Regions from separate parts of the Massilia sp. GER05 genome, predicted to be linked through region 3. Evidence: predicted binding sites of a transcription regulator. Region 3 holds the regulator's gene; each other region holds the start of a gene.
What was found. The regulator LexA, encoded in region 3, represses DNA repair genes until DNA is damaged. The targets are predictions, from matches to a motif close to ACTGTATNNNNATACAGT.
Positions count from the first base shown of each region.

Region 1: a site for LexA is predicted at 4,487-4,504, ahead of ACL58G_RS06990 (putative DNA modification/repair radical SAM protein). Genes of this name have one in related genera too.
Region 2: a site for LexA is predicted at 4,193-4,210, ahead of recA (recombinase RecA). Genes of this name have one in related genera too.

Region 1 is NZ_CP178858.1:1,571,951-1,577,877, reverse strand. Features, by position in the region: gene ACL58G_RS07005 (TraB/GumN family protein) at 1-589, opposite strand, end outside; gene ACL58G_RS07000 (TraB/GumN family protein) at 600-1,619, opposite strand; gene ACL58G_RS06995 (UdgX family uracil-DNA binding protein) at 1,735-3,246, opposite strand; gene ACL58G_RS06990 (putative DNA modification/repair radical SAM protein) at 3,246-4,475, opposite strand; gene ACL58G_RS06985 (alpha/beta fold hydrolase) at 4,643-5,479, shown strand; gene ACL58G_RS06980 (glutathione S-transferase family protein) at 5,570-5,927, shown strand, end outside.
Region 2 is NZ_CP178858.1:1,653,134-1,659,060, reverse strand. Features, by position in the region: gene sucD (succinate--CoA ligase subunit alpha) at 1-487, opposite strand, end outside; gene sucC (ADP-forming succinate--CoA ligase subunit beta) at 505-1,674, opposite strand; gene ACL58G_RS07325 (DUF2889 domain-containing protein) at 1,762-2,319, opposite strand; gene recX (recombination regulator RecX) at 2,583-3,041, opposite strand; gene recA (recombinase RecA) at 3,050-4,129, opposite strand; gene ACL58G_RS07310 (response regulator) at 4,319-5,053, shown strand; gene ACL58G_RS07305 (sensor histidine kinase) at 5,050-5,927, shown strand, end outside.
Region 3 is NZ_CP178858.1:2,744,351-2,750,277, forward strand. Features, by position in the region: gene ACL58G_RS12275 (cystathionine gamma-synthase family protein) at 1-1,036, shown strand, start outside; gene ACL58G_RS12280 (tetratricopeptide repeat protein) at 1,101-1,913, shown strand; gene ACL58G_RS12285 (hypothetical protein) at 1,917-2,150, opposite strand; gene ACL58G_RS12290 (SAM-dependent methyltransferase) at 2,311-2,946, shown strand; gene lexA (transcriptional repressor LexA) at 3,002-3,667, opposite strand; gene rpsF (30S ribosomal protein S6) at 3,956-4,339, shown strand; gene priB (primosomal replication protein N) at 4,368-4,658, shown strand; gene rpsR (30S ribosomal protein S18) at 4,715-5,005, shown strand; gene rplI (50S ribosomal protein L9) at 5,052-5,504, shown strand; gene ACL58G_RS12320 (replicative DNA helicase) at 5,686-5,927, shown strand, end outside.

The DNA.
Region 1 (5,927 bases), 1.2 Mb from region 3:
TTTTGACCTTGTTCTTTTTCGCGACGTCCTCGATCTTGCCGAGCACTTCGCTGCCATAGCTCAGGCCGCTTTTCTTGAGGCCGGCGAGCAGCAGTTCCTCGCCGGCGAAGACGGGCCGGTAATGCTCGATGCCGTCGTCTTCGCCGATGTACTTGGCCTTCAGCACCGTCCAGTGCGCGTAGACGTCGGCCGGGACGACGTCATGCAGCACCGCATCGTCCGGATTGCGCTTGATGCCGATGAGGCTGGGCAACGCCGTCAATCCGCTGAAGAAACCGATGTGGGCTTTCGCGACGGGCGGCATCAAGACTTCCTGCGACTTCGCCACGAGGCGCTCGACGCGCGACGCATCCCACTCCATGTTCCGCGGCAGCGGAGAATAGGTGCCGAAGACCCACATCACGTGCGTTCCCTTCGACACCTTCCACACGCCGGGGCCGGGCCGGCGGCCTTCGATGACGACCGTCGCGGGAACGGCGCCGGCGGCCTCGGCGGCGGCGGGTTGCGCGGTCTGGTCCACGCTCTGCGCGAACGCCGGCGGGGCCAGCAGAGCCAACGAGAACACATACCCGTTGATTGTCTTCGTCATGGCGTGCTCCTTATTTCGGGCTCTCGACCGTATAGCCCTGCGCCTGCAGGTCGGCCAGATAGCTCTGCGGACCGATGACGTTCTTCATCGGCAGGAGCGCAAACGTCGACGTGTTGTCGGCCAATGCTTTCTCGGCCGCCTTCATCCAGTTGGCACGGATGCGCTCGGGAAGATGCTGGAATGCGGGAGAATTTTTGGCGAACTGGCTGTTGAAGATGGCGTCGTTGCACGCCTTGTCGCGCTCGGCGTAATCGAGGCTCGACATCTCGGCGATATTGCCATTGGCCCAGGCGTTCGCGCGCACGCGCATGGCGTCGATATCGCCTTCCAGGCGGTCCAGGGTCTTGGTGAAGCACGCCACGTCTTCCACTTGCGACTTCTTGAATTCCTTCATCAGCGCGCGGGGATCGTCGACGTCCATGCTGAGCGTGGTCGACGTGATCTTGACCTTGTTGTGCCTGGCCGCCTTTTCGATCTGCTCTTCCACGCCGGTATTCTGGGTCAGGCCGCTTTTCGACAAGCCCTTGCTCAGCAGCGTGTCGGCGACGAAGATCGGGCGGCGCCGCTCGATGCCGTCGTCATCGCCGATATACTTGCCCTTCAATACCTGCCAGCGCGCATACACGTCCGCCGGGAGCACGTCGTGCAGCGTGGCGCCGTCCGGATTCTTGTCGATGCCGATCGCGGTCGGCAGCAGGGTCAGGCCCTTGAAGAAGCCGACCTCCATGCGGGCACCCGGCCGCGTCAGCACTTCCTGCGACTTGCCGACGAGGCGTTCCACGCGCGCCGCATCCCACTCCATCTTCTGCGGCAGCGGGGAATACACGCCGAACACCCACATCACGTGGTCGCCCTTCGACACTTTCCAGACGCCGGGACCGGGCCGGCGGCCTTCGACCACGACCGTCGCGGGGACGGTGTCAAAGGCCTCGGCGGCGGCGGGCGCGGGTTCGGGCTCGGGCGTGGTCTGGGCCAGAACAGGCAGGGTCAGGAAACTCAGGTAAAGCGCACATGCATACCGTTTGCTCATCGGGCATCCCATCGTTGTTGTTGTGTGCGCAAAAGCTTAGCGCCACCGATGAGCTTAGCCTATCGAGGCAACGAAGTGTTACATCTTTGACATGCATATATCGCAACAGCAACGTTCACGCGTCCGGTACGTCGACCGGGCGGTCCAGGAGCGCGTGCGCCAGCCTGAGGCCCTCGACCATCGCGTCGAAGGCCTCGCGCTTCGCGTCCTCGCCCGGCACGCGCAGCACATACGACGGGTGGTACGTCGTGACGACCCAGTGCCCTTCGTGGCGCAGCGGTTTGCCGAGCGAATTCTTGAGCGTGACGTTGGCCGTGCGCAGCACCGACTTCAGCGCGGTGGCGCCGAGGGCCACGATGACGGTCGGCTTGACGCTCGCCAGTTCCTTGTCGAGCCAGTAGTGGCAGGCCTCGATCTCGCGCTGGACCGGCGTCTTGTGCAGGCGCCGCTTGCCGCGCGGCTCCCACTTGAAATGCTTGACGGCGTTGGTGACGTAGATCGTGTCGCGGTCGACGCCGGCCGCCTCGCACACGCGGTCCAGCAGCTTGCCGGCCGGGCCGACGAACGGCTGCCCCGCCAGGTCTTCCTGGTCGCCCGGCTGCTCGCCGACGAACATGATCTTCGCCCGCTTGGGTCCCTCGCCGCCCACGGCCTGCGTCGCGAACTGCCACAGCTCGCAGCGCCGGCATTCGTCCAGTTTCGACGGCTGCTCGCGTTCCGGTTGCGCATCCTCGGGGGCGATCGGGATCGTCGTGCCCTTGCGCTGGCCGACGGCCTCGTACTGGCCCACCTTGCGCGCACCCAGCGCCGCCTCGCTGACCATGTGCGGCACGATCTTCGCCTCCGGCAGGTTCTTCCACCGGTCCGACTGGATATGCTGGTGCATCACGTTCGTGTTCAGGCGGGCCGGGTTGAACACGCTGCGGTAGTAGGTCAGCCACAGGGCTTCGCCCGTGTCTTCGAGGTCGGCCGCATCGCGCACGAGCGGTCCGGTATTGTGCAGCGTATGGCCATCCCACAGGACGCTCGCCTCCGGCGTGGCGATCATCCAGCTGACCTTGCCCATGCGCGAGACGAAATGGTCGGCCACCTGGGGCAGCACGTCGTGGCGCGGCTCGTACCAGGCGACGAAGCGCGGCGGGCCGGCTTCTTCCGAACGCTCGCGGAAGCGGATGTAGGCATGCATGTCGTGTTCCTCGCGGCGGACCGCCTTCACCATCGCGTGCAGCCGGGCGCCATCCTCGTCGGCCGGCGACTGCACGTCGTGCTCGCCCTGCTGCCAGCGCCAGATCACGCGGTACAGGAAGGCCCAGCGGTCCGGCACGCGGCAGCAGGCGGCCGACTGCAGCATCTCCATCAGCGAACGCGGGATGTGCGGCGCGGGGCGCAGCGGCTCATTCCTTGGCTCGTCCGGCGGTATGACGGGATTATGCGGTGCCTCGGCGGGGGCCGGCGCACCCGTGAACAGGTCGCCGCCGGCCAGCAGGTCGCCCATGTGCGGCACGCCCCACGTCACCTGGTCGGGCGGGATGCCGTGGACGAGCAGCTCGCGCGCGGCCTCGCGCCACTCCGCGAACGTCTCGACCTGCACCGGCTGCCCTGTCCGGACCAGCGCATCCGCCGCCATCACGCCGCCTGCAGTTCCGGCCACAAATTCATCTGCTGGGGGGCGTCGGCCAGGTTACGCCGCAGCAGGTCGGACGACACGGTGCCCTGCACCGGCTTGTAGTCCGCCGTGATCACGAAGGGCGCCAGCTTTTTCAGGCTGCAGCGCAGGCGCGACAGGTCTTCCCAGCGGATGCGCCGCAGCCGCCGCAGGTCGATCAGGCGCTTGGCCGTGCGCAGTCCGATGCCCGGCACGCGCGCGATCATGGTCTCGTCCGCGCGGTTCAGGTCGAGCGGGAAGTGGTCGCGGTTCGCGAGCGCCCAGCCCAGCTTCGGGTCGATGTCCAGCGCCAGGTTGCCGGCCGTGGGCATCAGCTCCTTCGCCGTGAAACCGTAGCCGCGCAGCAGGAAGTCGGCCTGGTACAGCCGGTGCTCGCGCAGCAGCGGCGGCGGCGCGGACGGCACGCTGGACGGGCTGTGCGGGATCGGGCTGAACGCCGAGTAGTACACGCGTTTCAGTTTATAGCTGCCGTACAGCGTCTGCGCGGTATTCAGGATCGTCTGGTCGTCGCTGGCGTCCGCGCCGACGATCATCTGCGTGCTCTGCCCCGCCGGCGCGAACGTGGGCGCCTTGGGGTGGTCGTCCTTTTCGTCCAGTTTCGTGCGGATGGAACCCATCGCCAGCTTGATCGTGTGGACGCTCTTTTCCGGCGCGAGCTTCGTCACGCTGTCCTGCGTGGGCAGTTCGATGTTCACCGACAGCCGGTCGGCATAGCGGCCCGCCAGTTCGATGAGGCGCGGGTCGGCATCGGGAATCGTCTTGAGGTGGATGTAGCCGCGGAACTGGTGGTCTTCGCGCAGGCGGCGCGCGACCTCGACCAGTTGCTCCATCGTGTAGTCGCTCGACTGGATGATGCCGGAGCTGAGGAACAGGCCGTCGATGTAGTTGCGCAGATAAAAATCGCGCGTGAGCTTCACGACCTCGTCGACGGAAAAGCGGGCGCGCGGCACGTTCGACGTGCGCCGGTTCACGCAGTACTGGCAATCGTAGACGCAGAAGTTCGTCAGCAGGATCTTCAGCAGCGACACGCAGCGTCCGTCCGGCGTATAGCTGTGGCAGATGCCCATGCCGTTCGTCGCACCCAGCCCGTCCTTGTCGACGGAATCGCGCCTGGGCGCGCCGCTGCTGGCGCAGGAGGCGTCGTACTTGGCCGCGTCGGCCAGGATCTCCAGCTTGTCTTTGAGTTCCATCGCGAATAAATACTGTATATATAAACAGTATATCGCGAATCGATCCCGCCGTGCCGTGCGCGAACGCACTGTTGCGCGGTTTGCGCTAGATCAATGTGTGTGCCGCTGACGGTGGTTTCACAGTGGTAATATCAGTGGATTGTTACATGCTTCGGCCAGGATTCACCATGTCTGTACAGTTTCGCAACAACGTCCACGTCACCGGCTCTGGACCTGTCACCATGGTGTTCGTGCACGGTTTCGGTTGCGACCAGACCATGTGGCGCTTCCTGGCGCCGGCGTTCGCGGAGCGCTTCCGCGTCGTGCTGTACGACCTCACGGGCAGCGGCCGCTCCGACTGGGAAGCCTACGACCGCGCGAAGTACGCCAGCCTGCAGGGCCACGTGACGGACCTGCTGGACATCCTCGACGCCTGCGCGGCCGGTCCGACCGTCGTCGTCGGGCACTCGGTCGGCGCGTCGATCGGGCTGCTGGCGTCGGTGGCGGCGCCGGAGCGTTTCCTCGCCCAGGTTCTCGTCGGCCCGTCGCCCTGCTACATCAACGACGGCGATTACATCGGCGGCTTCAACCGCGAGGACATCGACGGCCTACTGCAGGCGATGGAGACGAACTTCCTCGACTGGTCGCGCAAGATGGCGCCCGCGATCATGGGCGCGCCCAATCGTCCGGAACTGGGCGCGGAACTGACGCGCAGCTTCTGCCGCAACGATCCCGCCATCGCCAAGCATTTCGCGCGCGTGACCTTCCAGGCCGACATCCGCGCCGAGGTGAAGCGCGCCACGGTCCCGGCCCTGATCCTGCAATGCAGCGACGATTTGATCGTGCCGCGCGAAGTGGGCGAATGGCTGCACGAGCACCTGGCACACAGCACGCTGAAGGTCATCGACAACGTGGGCCACTGCCCGCACCTGAGCGCGCCGACGGCCAGCTCGGTCGCGATCGATACCTTCCTCGCACGGACGCTGCGCGAGGACGGACGGCTCGCCTTGAATCCGGCAGTGTAAGACAGGACGCAATCCGGTGCCGAAAATGCACCAATGCGCGGCATGGACCCGTGCGATAGTGGCGCCGCTATCGACACCACCGGAGACACCATGCAGCTCTACCACATGCGCGGCGCCTGTTCGCTGGCCGACCTGATCGTTCTCGGCTGGCTCGGCGTGCCGCACGAGATCGTGCCGATGACGCTCGACTCGATCAAGGCGCCCGCCTACCTGGCGCGCAACCCCGGCGGCAACGTGCCGCTGCTCGTGCACGACGACCTCGCCCTCACGGAAAACGTCGCCATCCTCGGCTACCTGGCCGACCTCCATCCGCATGCGCGGCTGGCGGGCGACGGCAGCCCGCGCGGCCGGGCCGAAGTCATGCGCTGGCTGGCGTTCCTCAATTCGGACGTCCACAAGGCATTCAAACCCCTGTTCGCGCCGGAGCGCTTCCTCGACGAACGCGACC
Region 2 (5,927 bases), 1.1 Mb from region 3:
TCAGCGTGCCCGAACGGGACACGACGCCGATGCGGCCTTTCTTGTGGATGTGACCCGGCATGATGCCGATCTTGATCTCGTCCGGCGTGATCAGACCCGGGCAGTTCGGGCCCAGCAGCAGGGTCTTCGAACCGGCCTTGGCCATGCGGTCCTTGACTTCCATCATGTCACGGACGGGGATGCCTTCGGTGATGCAGATTGCCAGGTCCAGCTCGGCTTCGACGGCTTCCCAGATGGCGGCAGCGGCGCCTGCCGGCGGAACGTAGATGACCGACACGGTCGCGCCGGTGTTCTGCTTGGCTTCCTTGACGCTCGCGAAGATGGGGATACCCTCGAAGTCCTCACCGGCTTTCTTCGGGTTCACGCCTGCGACGAAGGCTTCACGGCCGTTCGCGTAGTCGCGGCACATGCGGGTGTGGAACTGGCCGGTCTTGCCGGTGATACCTTGGGTGATGACTTTGGTGTCTTTGTTAATCAGAATCGACATGTTATTTCCTTTGCGAATTAGGCTTGGCCAGCAGCGGCGGCAACGACCTGCTTCGCTGCGTCTTCCATGGTGTCGGCCGAGATGATCGGCAGGCCGGAGTCGGCCAGCATCTTCTTGCCCAGGTCTTCGTTGGTGCCCTTCATGCGGACGACCAGCGGCACTTGCAGCGACACGGCCTTCGATGCGGTGATCACGCCTTCGGCGATCACGTCGCAGCGCATGATGCCGCCGAAGATGTTGACCAGGATGGCTTTCAGGCCCGGGTTCTTCAGCATGATCTTGAAGGCTTCGGTGACCTTCTCGGCGGTTGCACCGCCGCCGACGTCCAGGAAGTTGGCCGGCTCGCCGCCGAACAGCTTGATGGTGTCCATGGTGGCCATGGCCAGGCCGGCGCCGTTCACCAGGCAGCCGATGTTACCGTCCAGCGAGATGTACGCCAGGTCGAATTTCGATGCTTCGACTTCGGCCGGATCTTCTTCGTCCAGGTCGCGGTAGGCGACGATTTCCGGGTGACGGAACAGGGCGTTCGAGTCGAAGTTGAACTTGGCGTCCAGGGCGATCACTTTACCGTCGCCGGTCAGGATCAGCGGGTTGATTTCCGCCAGCGATGCGTCGGTTTCCCAGTACGCTTTGTACAGGCCTTGCAGGTTCGCGCGCGCAGCGGCGATCGAGCCTTCCGGCACGCCGATCTTACGGGCGATGTCGTCGGCATCCGCATCGGTCAGGCCGACGCTCGGCTCGATCACGACGTTGTGGATCTTTTCCGGGTTGCTGTGTGCAACTTCTTCGATGTCCATGCCGCCTTCCGACGAGGCCATCAGCACGACTTTCTGGGTGACGCGGTCGGTGACCAGCGACACGTACAGTTCTTTCTTGATGTCGGCGCCTTCTTCGATCAGCAGGCGGCGGACTTTCTGGCCTTCCGGACCGGTCTGGTGGGTCACCAGCTGCATGCCCAGGATCTGGTTCGCGTATTCGCGCACTTGTTCCAGCGACTTGGCGACTTTCACGCCACCGCCCTTGCCGCGGCCGCCAGCATGGATCTGGGCCTTGACCACCCAGACCGGACCGCCCAGCTCTTCAGCTGCTTTGACAGCCTCGTCGACCGACAGGCATGGAATGCCGCGCGGAACGGTCACTCCGAATTTTCGGAGGATCTCTTTGCCCTGATACTCATGGATTTTCATGCTGGCTTCCCTTCTTCTGTTACTGATGTAGTTTAGAAATACGGTTGAAAAATAAAGCGACAAATCCGGAGTCTACTCCGGACAACACTACCCCGGCACCGCCTTGAGCGACCAGCGCGGGTAATACGTTTCGACGGCGGGGCCGTCGAGGCGCAGCGCGTGGCAGCGGTCCAGTTCGTAAGGCCGCCCGGCCGAAGCATCGGCCGGGCGGTTGGCCATCGCGTCATCGGCGAAGGCCTGGATTGCCGCGGTGGGCAGGACTTGCGCGAGTTCGGTCAGGTGGGTGCAGCCGAGTACCCCGGACAGGCGGTCCTTCAGATGCAATCGGAAATGTTTCAGCAGCGACAAGCCGATGAGCTTTTTATACGCAGGGGCGATGGTGTCGCAGAAACCGGGATAGGGTACGGCATCGGACGCGGCTTCGGCGTCGACGATGTTCATGTCGCGGTCGATAGTCACCCGCAGTTTGAGTTCGTGCACCGGCAGGCCGGCCGGACGGGCCCCCGAAGGCAGGGCAATGTCATGCGTCTTGGTGTCGCGGATGCACGCGTCGAGGTCCCACAGGCCATCGTCGCGCGCGAACGCTTCGACGGTAATGGCGCGCGTGTGCCTTGGCTTACGCGGAGCGGGAGGAGACAGGGGCATAAACACCAATGCCGGAATGCGGCGAAAAAATTTGCAGCCGTTGTGCCTGATGCACGTTGCCGCAGCTTCTACGGCAACAACCGCTCTTGCGGCGCTGCTTAAACCATGAAAGTTTAGCACAGGGTAACGGGCTGTGCACCGTCTCCCCGGTTACAGAAGGGTTTTTGCAGGGAAGATAAGGGGAGATGTTGCGAAGTTGTGATGCCGAAAGCGCAAGCTCGCATCATAAACAAGACGACAGTGGGACATTCACAACGATGAGATCAGAGGTCGTCCTCGTCGTCGCCGCCCTTCAGCGCGGCACGCACCGCACTCTGGGAAAAGCCGCGTTGCATCAGGAAGCGCATCTGTTTGCTGCGTTCTTCGGCGTCCTGCGGAACCCTGCCGAACTTGCGGCGCCAGACGTCACGCGCCCGTGCCGTTTCGGATTCCTTCAGTTCGGACTTGAGTTCGTCGAACGCTTCGCCATTGACGCCATGCTGCTGCAGTTCGGCGAGCACCCGGGCGTTACCGTAGCGTCCGGCTCGCCGGTGAACCAGCGATTCGGCAAACCGCTCCTGCGACAGCCAGTTGTTCTTTTCAAGGAAATCGAGGAGGGCTTCGACGTCGTCGCCCTCCTCCGCATAGCGCGACAATTTGCGCGCCAGTTCGAGCCGGCTGTGCTCGCGCGTCGACAGATACTTCAACGCGCGAGCCTTGAGGCTCAGCTGCTGGCGCGGCATCAGGACGATTACTCGTCGTCGCCGATGGCTGCCGGCACGACCGCAGCACTGCCGGCCGGGGCCGGCGGCAGTTCGCGCACGCCGAGGGCGGCGCGGACCTTGTTCTCGATTTCGCGTGCCAGTGCCGGACGCTCCCTCAGGAAGATACGGGCATTGTCCTTGCCCTGGCCGATACGCTCGCCACCGTAGCTGTACCACGAACCCGACTTCTCGACGATCTTGTTGTCCACGCCCAGGTCGATGATCTCGCCTTCGCGCGACGTGCCTTCGCCGTACAGGATGTCGAAGTGCGCTTCCTTGAACGGGGGCGCGATCTTGTTCTTGACAACCTTGACCTTGGTTTCGTTACCGATCACCTCGTCGCCGGTCTTGATCGAGCCGGTACGGCGGATGTCCAGACGCACGGAGGCGTAGAACTTCAACGCGTTACCGCCGGTCGTCGTTTCCGGGCTGCCGAACATGACGCCGATCTTCATACGGATCTGGTTAATGAAGATCACCAGGGTGTTCGTACGGTTGATCGACGCGGTCAGCTTGCGCAGCGCCTGCGACATCAGGCGGGCCTGCAGGCCCGGCAGGGAGTCGCCCATGTCGCCTTCGATCTCGGCGCGCGGCGTCAGCGCCGCCACCGAGTCGATGACCACCATGTCGACACTGCCCGAGCGCACGAGGGCGTCCGTGATTTCCAGCGCCTGTTCACCCGTGTCCGGCTGCGAGATCAGCAGCTCGTCCAGCTTGATGCCCAGCTTTTGCGCATAGGTCACGTCCAGCGCGTGCTCGGCGTCGATGAACGCGCAGGTGCCACCCAGCTTCTGCATCTGGGCGATGGTCTGCAGGGTCAGCGTCGTCTTGCCCGACGATTCCGGCCCGTAGATCTCGACGATACGGCCACGCGGCAGGCCGCCGACGCCGAGTGCGATGTCCAGGCCCAGCGAGCCGGTCGAGACGGTTTGCACTTCCTCGACGGGCGCATTGGTATCCATGCGCATCACCGAGCCTTTACCGAATTGCTTTTCGATCTGCGCGAGGGCTGCTGCCAGCGCCTTGCCCTTCTCGGCTGCATTTACTGCGGATTTTTTGTCGTCCATAACTTTCTTTCTGTCCTAGAGTGAACCAAGGTGTGGGCCGCTCGCGCGATTTCAATAGGAAGTACTGTATAAAATCCCAGTGGTTTTGGCAAGCGATATTTACCATCGCCTGCCCCATTCGACATGTTGCGAAACTTCACACACAATACGCGGGTAAGCGGGGTCGAACAACGAAAGCCGGGGGAAAAGATGCGTATTTTACTAGCCGAAGATGATAGCGTATTGGCCGATGGGCTGACGCGCTCCTTGCGCCAGTCCGGCTACGCGATCGATTGCGTCAAGAACGGCCAGGACGCGGACACGGCGCTGTCGACCCAGGAGTTCGATCTCCTGATCCTCGACCTCGGCCTGCCCAGGCTGTCCGGCCTGGACGTGCTGCGCCGCCTGCGCGCGCGCGGCTCGCTGCTGCCGGTGCTGATCCTGACGGCCGCCGATTCCATCGAGCAGCGCGTGGGCGGCCTCGACGCCGGCGCCGACGACTACATGCCCAAGCCGTTCGCGCTGTCCGAACTGGAAGCGCGCGTGCGCGCCCTCACCCGGCGCGGCCAGGGCGGCGGCTCGACCGTCATCCGCCACGGCCCGCTCGTGTACGACCAGGTCGGCCGCAGCGCGACCATCAACGACCAGATGCTCGACCTGTCCGCGCGCGAGCTGGGCCTGCTGGAAATCCTGCTGGCGCGCACGGGCCGTCTCGTGTCGAAGGAACAGCTCGTCGACCACCTGTGCGAATGGGGCGAGGAAGTGTCGAACAACGCCATCGAGGTCTACGTGCACCGCCTGCGCAAGAAGATCGAGACGGGCGGCATCCGCATCGCCACCGTGCGCGGCCTCGGCTATTGCCTCGAGCGCTTTTCCGAGAATAACCGCGACAGCGCCCGCGACAGCGCCCGCAAGAGCGCCGAAGCGGCCAGCGGCCAGAAGTGAAGCGGTTCAAGCGGCGCGCGGCCGGACCGGATCCGCTCGCCGTCACGGAACCGGTCGACGACCTCTACGTCCCGCCCAGGCCGGAACCGGAAGAAAGCATCCAGCACTCGCTGTTCGGCGAAATCCTCGACTGGATGCTGGCCCCGCTGCTGCTGCTGTGGCCGATGAGCATCGCGATCACGTACCTGGTCGCGAAGTCGATCGCGAATCAACCGTTCGACCACGCGCTGGAAGACAGCGTCACGGTGCTCGCGCAGCAGGTCAAGGAGGTCGACGGCAAGGTCGTCGCGCGCCTGGGCGGCACCGCGCGCGACATTCTCCGTGCGGACGACGTCGACAGCGTGTATTTCCAGATCAGCGGCCCGCGCGGCGAGCTCGTCGACGGCGACCGCGACCTGCCGCCGCCGAACCCCGACGACGCCGAGCGCAGCGGCCGCGTGCACTTCCGCACCGAGACGCTGCACGGCACGCCGGTGCGCATCGCCTATGCCTGGGTCAATCTGCAGCCGCTGCTGGACGCCACGCAGGAACCGCGCCTCGCGCTCGTGCAGGTGGCGGAAACGCTCGACAAGCGCGCGCAGCTGGCCAACGAGATCATCAAGGGCGTGATCCTGCCGCAGTTCATCATCCTGCCCGTGATCCTGGCCCTCGTCTGGTTCGCGCTGTCGCGGGGCCTGTCGCCGCTCGCGCAGTTGCAGGAACGCATCCGCGCGCGCCCGCCGGACGATTTGTCGCCCATCGATTCGCGCCAGGTGCCGGAAGAGATTTCGCCGCTCGTGGGCTCCCTGAACGACATGCTGGCGCGCCTCGCGCACACGATCGACGCGCAGAAGCGCTTCATCGCCGACGCCGCGCACCAGATGAAGACGCCGCT
Region 3 (5,927 bases):
GGAAGACAAGATCAGCAAGATGGAAGACGGCGTCGCGTCGCTGTGCTTCGGCACCGGCATGGCCGCCATCGGCGCGCTCGCGCAGGCGCTGCTGCGCGCGGGCGACCACGTCGTGTCGTCCTCGTTCCTGTTCGGGAATACCAACAGCCTGTGGAACACGGTGGCCGCGCAGGGCACGGAAGTATCGTTCGTCGATGCGACCGACGTCGCGAACGTGGAAGCCGCGCTGAAGCCGAACACGCGCCTCGTGTTCGTCGAGACGATCGCCAACCCGCGCACGCAGATCGCGGACCTGGCCCGCATCGGTGAGCTGTGCCGCGCGCGCGGCATCCTGTACGTCGTCGACAACACGATGACGACGCCCTACCTGTTCCGTCCGAAGGCGGTCGGCGCGGGCCTCGTCGTGAACGCGCTGACGAAATCGATCGGCGGCCACGGCATGGCGCTGGGCGGCGCGCTGACGGACACCGGCGTGTTCGACTGGAGCGCCTATCCGAACATCGCCGACAACTTCCGCCGCCAGCCGCCCGCCGCGCAGGGCATGGCCCAGCTGCGCGCGAAAGCGCTGCGCGACTTCGGCGCATCGCTGGCGCCGGAAGCGGCTCACCACATCGCGGTCGGCGCCGAAACGCTCGCGCTGCGCATGGAGCGCACGTGCGCGAACGCGCTGGCATTGGCACGCATGCTCGAGGCCGATGATCGCGTCGCCGCCGTCCACTATCCCGGCCTGGAATCGCACCCGCAGCACAAGCTGGCGTCCGAACAGTTCCGCGCGTACGGCTCGCTGTTCAGCTTCGAGCTGAAGGAGGGCATCGACTGCTTCGATTACCTGAACCGCCTGAAGGTCGCGATTCCCGCATCGAACCTGGGCGACACGCGCACGCTCGTCATCCCGGTCGCGCACACGATCTTCTTCGAGATGGGCGCCGAGCGCCGCGCCAGCATGGGCATCGCGGAATCGCTGATCCGCGTGTCCGTGGGTATCGAGGATACGGCCGACCTGCTGGCCGATTTCGGCGCTGCATTGAACGGTTGAGCGGGCGGGGCGCTGCGGTTATGATCGTCCTGTTCCCCATCTTGATTCATAGACTGCACACCCCATGAAGACTGCCCTGTTTTGCGCCGCACTGCTGTGCGGTGGTGTCGCAATCGCCGCCGAGCCCGGCGCGAAATTATCTGTGAAAGGCGCGCCCGCGAAAGGTGCTGCCGCGAAGCCGGCCGCCGTCGCATCGTCCGCCAACGCTGCCGCCGAGCTTGCCGAAGCGGACGCTTTGTTCGCGAAGAAATCGTATCCGGAAGCGCTGGCGAAATACACGAAGCTGGCGAACGCCGGCAACGTGATGGCCCAGCAGCACCTGGGCGAAATGTATTTCTACGGCGAGGCGGGCGGCGTCGACATGGACAAGGCCGCGCAATGGTTCCAGAAGGCGGCCGCGAAGGGCAATGCCGTCGCCATCGCGTCGCTCGAGTTGATGAAGCAGCGCGAGGCGCGCCGTGCCGACCTCGACTACTGGATCGCGAAATACGACGGCTCCGACCTGCGCACGAACGATTACCGTTGCCCGGCGCCGCGCTTCCCGGTCATGTCCAAGGTCAACGAGGAAATCGATTATTACAGCGGCAAGATGAAGGATTGGGAAGCGTGCCACAACCGCTGGGTGAAGCAGCTGAACGCCTCCCTGCCGCTGGCGAAACGCATCCCGGAAGACATCGCGAAGCTGATGACGAAGGATGAGACGGAGAAGGCGAACGCGCACCTGAAGGAAGTCGGCGATCGGCTGGCGGAAGACACCAAGGTGGCCGGCAGGATGGTCGTGGCGGACTTCGACGCCTGGCGCGCGGGCACGGAAGCCTATGTCAAGGAACACAACGAGATGGTCAAGAACGCGCCGCCGCCGGATAACGACAAGTGATGTCTAGCGGCCGCATGTGAAATGGCCGCGGTTCGGCAGGCCGGGGCCGGACTTCTCCTGGAAGAGCACGCCTTGCTCGCCTTTCGCGGTCGTGCGCTTGCCCTGGCCGAGCGCCGTGACGTTGCCGGCACCCGTCGGCGCTCGTTCGGCGCATGCGGCGCGCCATGTGACCAGCGGTGCCAGGCCGTCCAGGCTGATGGCGGCCGGGCAGCGCGTCAGAACAGTGCTGGAAAACATGGTAAGGATCCCGATGTCAGGTTGCGAGGCGGTGTAGGGGAGCCTTGTCGAAGCCGCAACTCTGTCGCCGTTGTTTGCAACTAATCGACATGAGGCGTACGCATAACCCGGGTGATAACGCCTTGCTGTATCATGCGGCTCCTGAAAACGAAGCCTGCATATGCTCATCATCACCATCAAACAGGGCAAGGAAAAAAGCCTGCTGTCCGGCGATCCATGGATTTATTTGTCCGCCATCGAGAAAGTCGAGGGACGGCCCCAGGAGCGCGGCAAACCCGGCGTCACTGCAATCGTGCAGTCGTCGGCACGCCAGTTTCTGGCGCGCGCGGCCTATAACGCCAAGTCGCAGATCGCGGCCCGCGTCTGGACCCTGCGCGAGGACGAGCCGGTCGATCACGCCATGATGAAACGGCGCGTGCAGGCCGCGGTCGCGCGGCGCGCCGTCGCCGTGCGCAACGCCGATCCGCAAGCCCTGACCCTGGTGATCGATGGCGAAAAAGACGGCCTGCCGGGGCTGCTGGTGCACAGCTATGGCGGGACCGGCGGTTACCTGGTGTGCCAGTTCAACGCTGCCGGTGTCGACGCGTGGAAAGTGACCATCGTGCAGGCCCTGCTCGCGGCCACGGGTTGTTCCAATGTATTCGAACGCAGCGACGAGCTGTTGCGCAAAGGGGAGGGGCTACCTGTCATCTGGCGCGCCCTGGCCGGCGACGAGCCGCCGCAGCGCCTGATGGTGCGTGACGGCAGCCGGCTGCTGCCGACGGATATCCGTACCGGTTTCGTCTATCCGCGCTGAGCGCACGATAAAACGACGAGGCCCGCATGACGCGGGCCTGTGTGCAGGTGGGAGGTTAGTGCCAGGACCGCAAGAGTCCGACCGCCAGGCCTTCCAGTGCGAACTCGTCGGTCCTCGGATCGACGGTAATCACGGAAAAGTCCGGATTCTCCGGCAACAGTTCGATCGTGGAACCGGTCTTGCGGTAGCGCTTGACCGTCACTTCGTCGCCGATGCGGGCGACGACGATCTGGCCATTCTTCGCGTTGTCGACCTTCTTGACGGCGAGGAAGTCGCCGTCGCAGATGCCGGCGTCGCGCATCGACCAGCCCTTGACCTTCAACAGGAAGTCGGGCTTGCTCGAGAACATGGCCGGATCGACCGAATAGGTCGCTTCGACGTGTTCCTGGGCGAGGATGGGCGAACCCGCCGCGACGCGGCCGACGAGCGGCAGCGACATCAGGTTCGGCGGAATCGGCGGCACGAAGGCAGGCACTGCGGCCGCAGCGGCGGCCTTGGATTCGACGGACTGGCCGACGAGGCGGATACCGCGCGAGGTACCCGGGGAAATTTCGATCGCGCCTTTACGGGCCAGGGCCTGCAGGTGTTCCTCGGCGGCATTGGCCGAGCGGAAGCCAAGCTCCTGGGCGATTTCGGCGCGGGTCGGCGGGAAGCCGGTGTTGTCGATGGCTTCCTTGATCAGGTTGAGGATCTGTTCTTGCCGTGCGGTGAGCTTAAGCATGTTCGTCTTCGTTGGTACGGGGTCAGACTGTATTTTTGTACAGTATTGCGCCACGCGCAAGGGGATTTCAAGTTTTTTTTGCGCTGCGGTACGCAGCGCACGTCCACAACCTTTTGAGGTGCGGCACGCAGCGCACGTCCATAACCATTTGCGGTGCGGTACGCGGCGCACGTGCACAGTCCCATTGAGCACTTGACGGTTTTGCTGTTATAATGTTGGGCTTTCCCTTCCCACACTCGTCTTGACGCCGAGGTGGGCATTTGTTTAAACGTCCTTAAGGAGTGTTTCATGCGTCATTATGAAATCGTGTTTATCGTCCACCCGGACCAGAGCGAGCAGGTCCCGGCGATGATCGAACGCTACAAGACTACGGTCACCTCGCGCGGCGGCAACATCCACCGCGTCGAAGATTGGGGCCGTCGTCAAATGGCTTACCAGATCCAGAAGCTGCCGAAGGCACACTACATCTGCCTGAACATCGAGTGCGACAACGAGACCCTGGTCGAGCTGGAAACCGCATTCAAATTCAATGATGCCGTGCTGCGTCACCTGACCGTGAAGATGAAGAAAGCTGAAACCGCACCGTCGCCGATGATGAAGTCGGTCCAGCGCGAAGACGCAGCCAAGAGCCACCGCGCCGAGCAGGCCGCCGCTCCGGCCGCCGCAGCCTAAATCTCGCGGGAGCACCGAGCTGTAATACGTGAACGAGCTGTCCCTGGTCGCAAGCATCCTGGAACGCGACGTCCTGCGCTACACCCCGGCCGGCATCCCCATCGTGGGCGGCATCCTGCAACACGGATCGACGCAGACGGAGGCGAGGATGGACAGGCAGGTCGAATTCGAGATTTCCGCGGTTGCCGCGGGCGAGATTTCGGGACGATTTGCCAACGCCGAGTTGGGTGCGATGTACCGCTTCACGGGATTCTTGGCCAGGAAAAGTCGTCACAGCAAAAGCTTGGTGTTTCACATCATTGATTTCAGTGCCGCATAAGCAGTAAGAAACTGCGGGTTGCGGGCACGTTTATAGATAGATACAGGAGCCTCAAAATGGCATTCGGTAAAAAGTTCGACAAAAACAAAGCTAAGCTCAAAGAGAAGCGCAAACAGCAGAACCCGCTGTTCAAGCGCAAGAAATTCTGCCGCTTCACCGCTGCAGGCGTGGAACAGGTTGACTACAAAGACGTCGACACCCTGAAGGATTTCGTCCAGGAAAACGGCAAGATCATGCCGGCACGCCTCACCGGCACCAAGGCTCACTACCAGCGTCAAGTGGACACCGCCATCAAGCGCGCCCGTTACCTGGCTCTGCTGCCGTACACCGACCTGCACAACGCTTAATCGTCGGTTACGACATCGAAGCATAGTCAGATTACTGGAGAATAAAATGCAAGTTATCCTGCTGGAAAAAGTCGTCAACGTCGGCAACCTGGGCGACGTCGTCAAGGTCAAGGACGGTTACGCCCGTAACTTCCTGATCCCGCAAAAAATGGCCCGTCGTGCAACGCAAGCTGCCGTGGCTGAATTCGAAGTCAAGCGCGCCGAACTGGAAAAAGCAGCTGCCGAGAAACTGGCTGCCGCTCAAGGCCAGGGCGACAAGCTGAACGGCATGACCGTCACCATCGCCCAGAAAGCCGGCGTCGACGGTCGTCTGTTCGGTTCCGTGACCAACTTCGACATCGCTGAAGCCCTGACCAAGCAAGGTTTCGCCGTCGAAAAGGCACAAGTGCGCATGCCGACCGGTCCGCTGAAGACCACCGGCGAGCACCCGGTGTCGGTCGCTCTGCACACCGACGTCGTGGTGGAAATCACCATCGCTGTCGTGGGCGAAGCCGCCTGATAAGAGTTTCAAGTAATACCGTCGTCCCCGCGCAGGCGGGGACCCAAGTTGCGACTTCGGATGCAAAGCTTGGGTCCCCGCCTCTGCGGGGACGTTTTTTTTTGCAACAGCAAAAAAAATTCGTTTTTGGAAACTCACCAATGATTTCAGCGCCTGATCGGGAACGGGTATAATGCCGGCCATGAACACCTCAGCAGACCCGCAGATCGAGTCGCTCCGCATCCCCCCGCATTCCATCGAAGCAGAACAGTCCGTCATTGGCGGCCTGCTGCGCGATAACGCGGCGTGGGACCGCATTGCCGACTTCATGCATGCGGAGGATTTTTACCGCTACGACCACCGGATCATCTTCGAACAGATGGTCCGCCTGATCAATGCCGGCAAGCCTGCCGACGTGATCACGGTGTACGAGGCGCTCGTCCA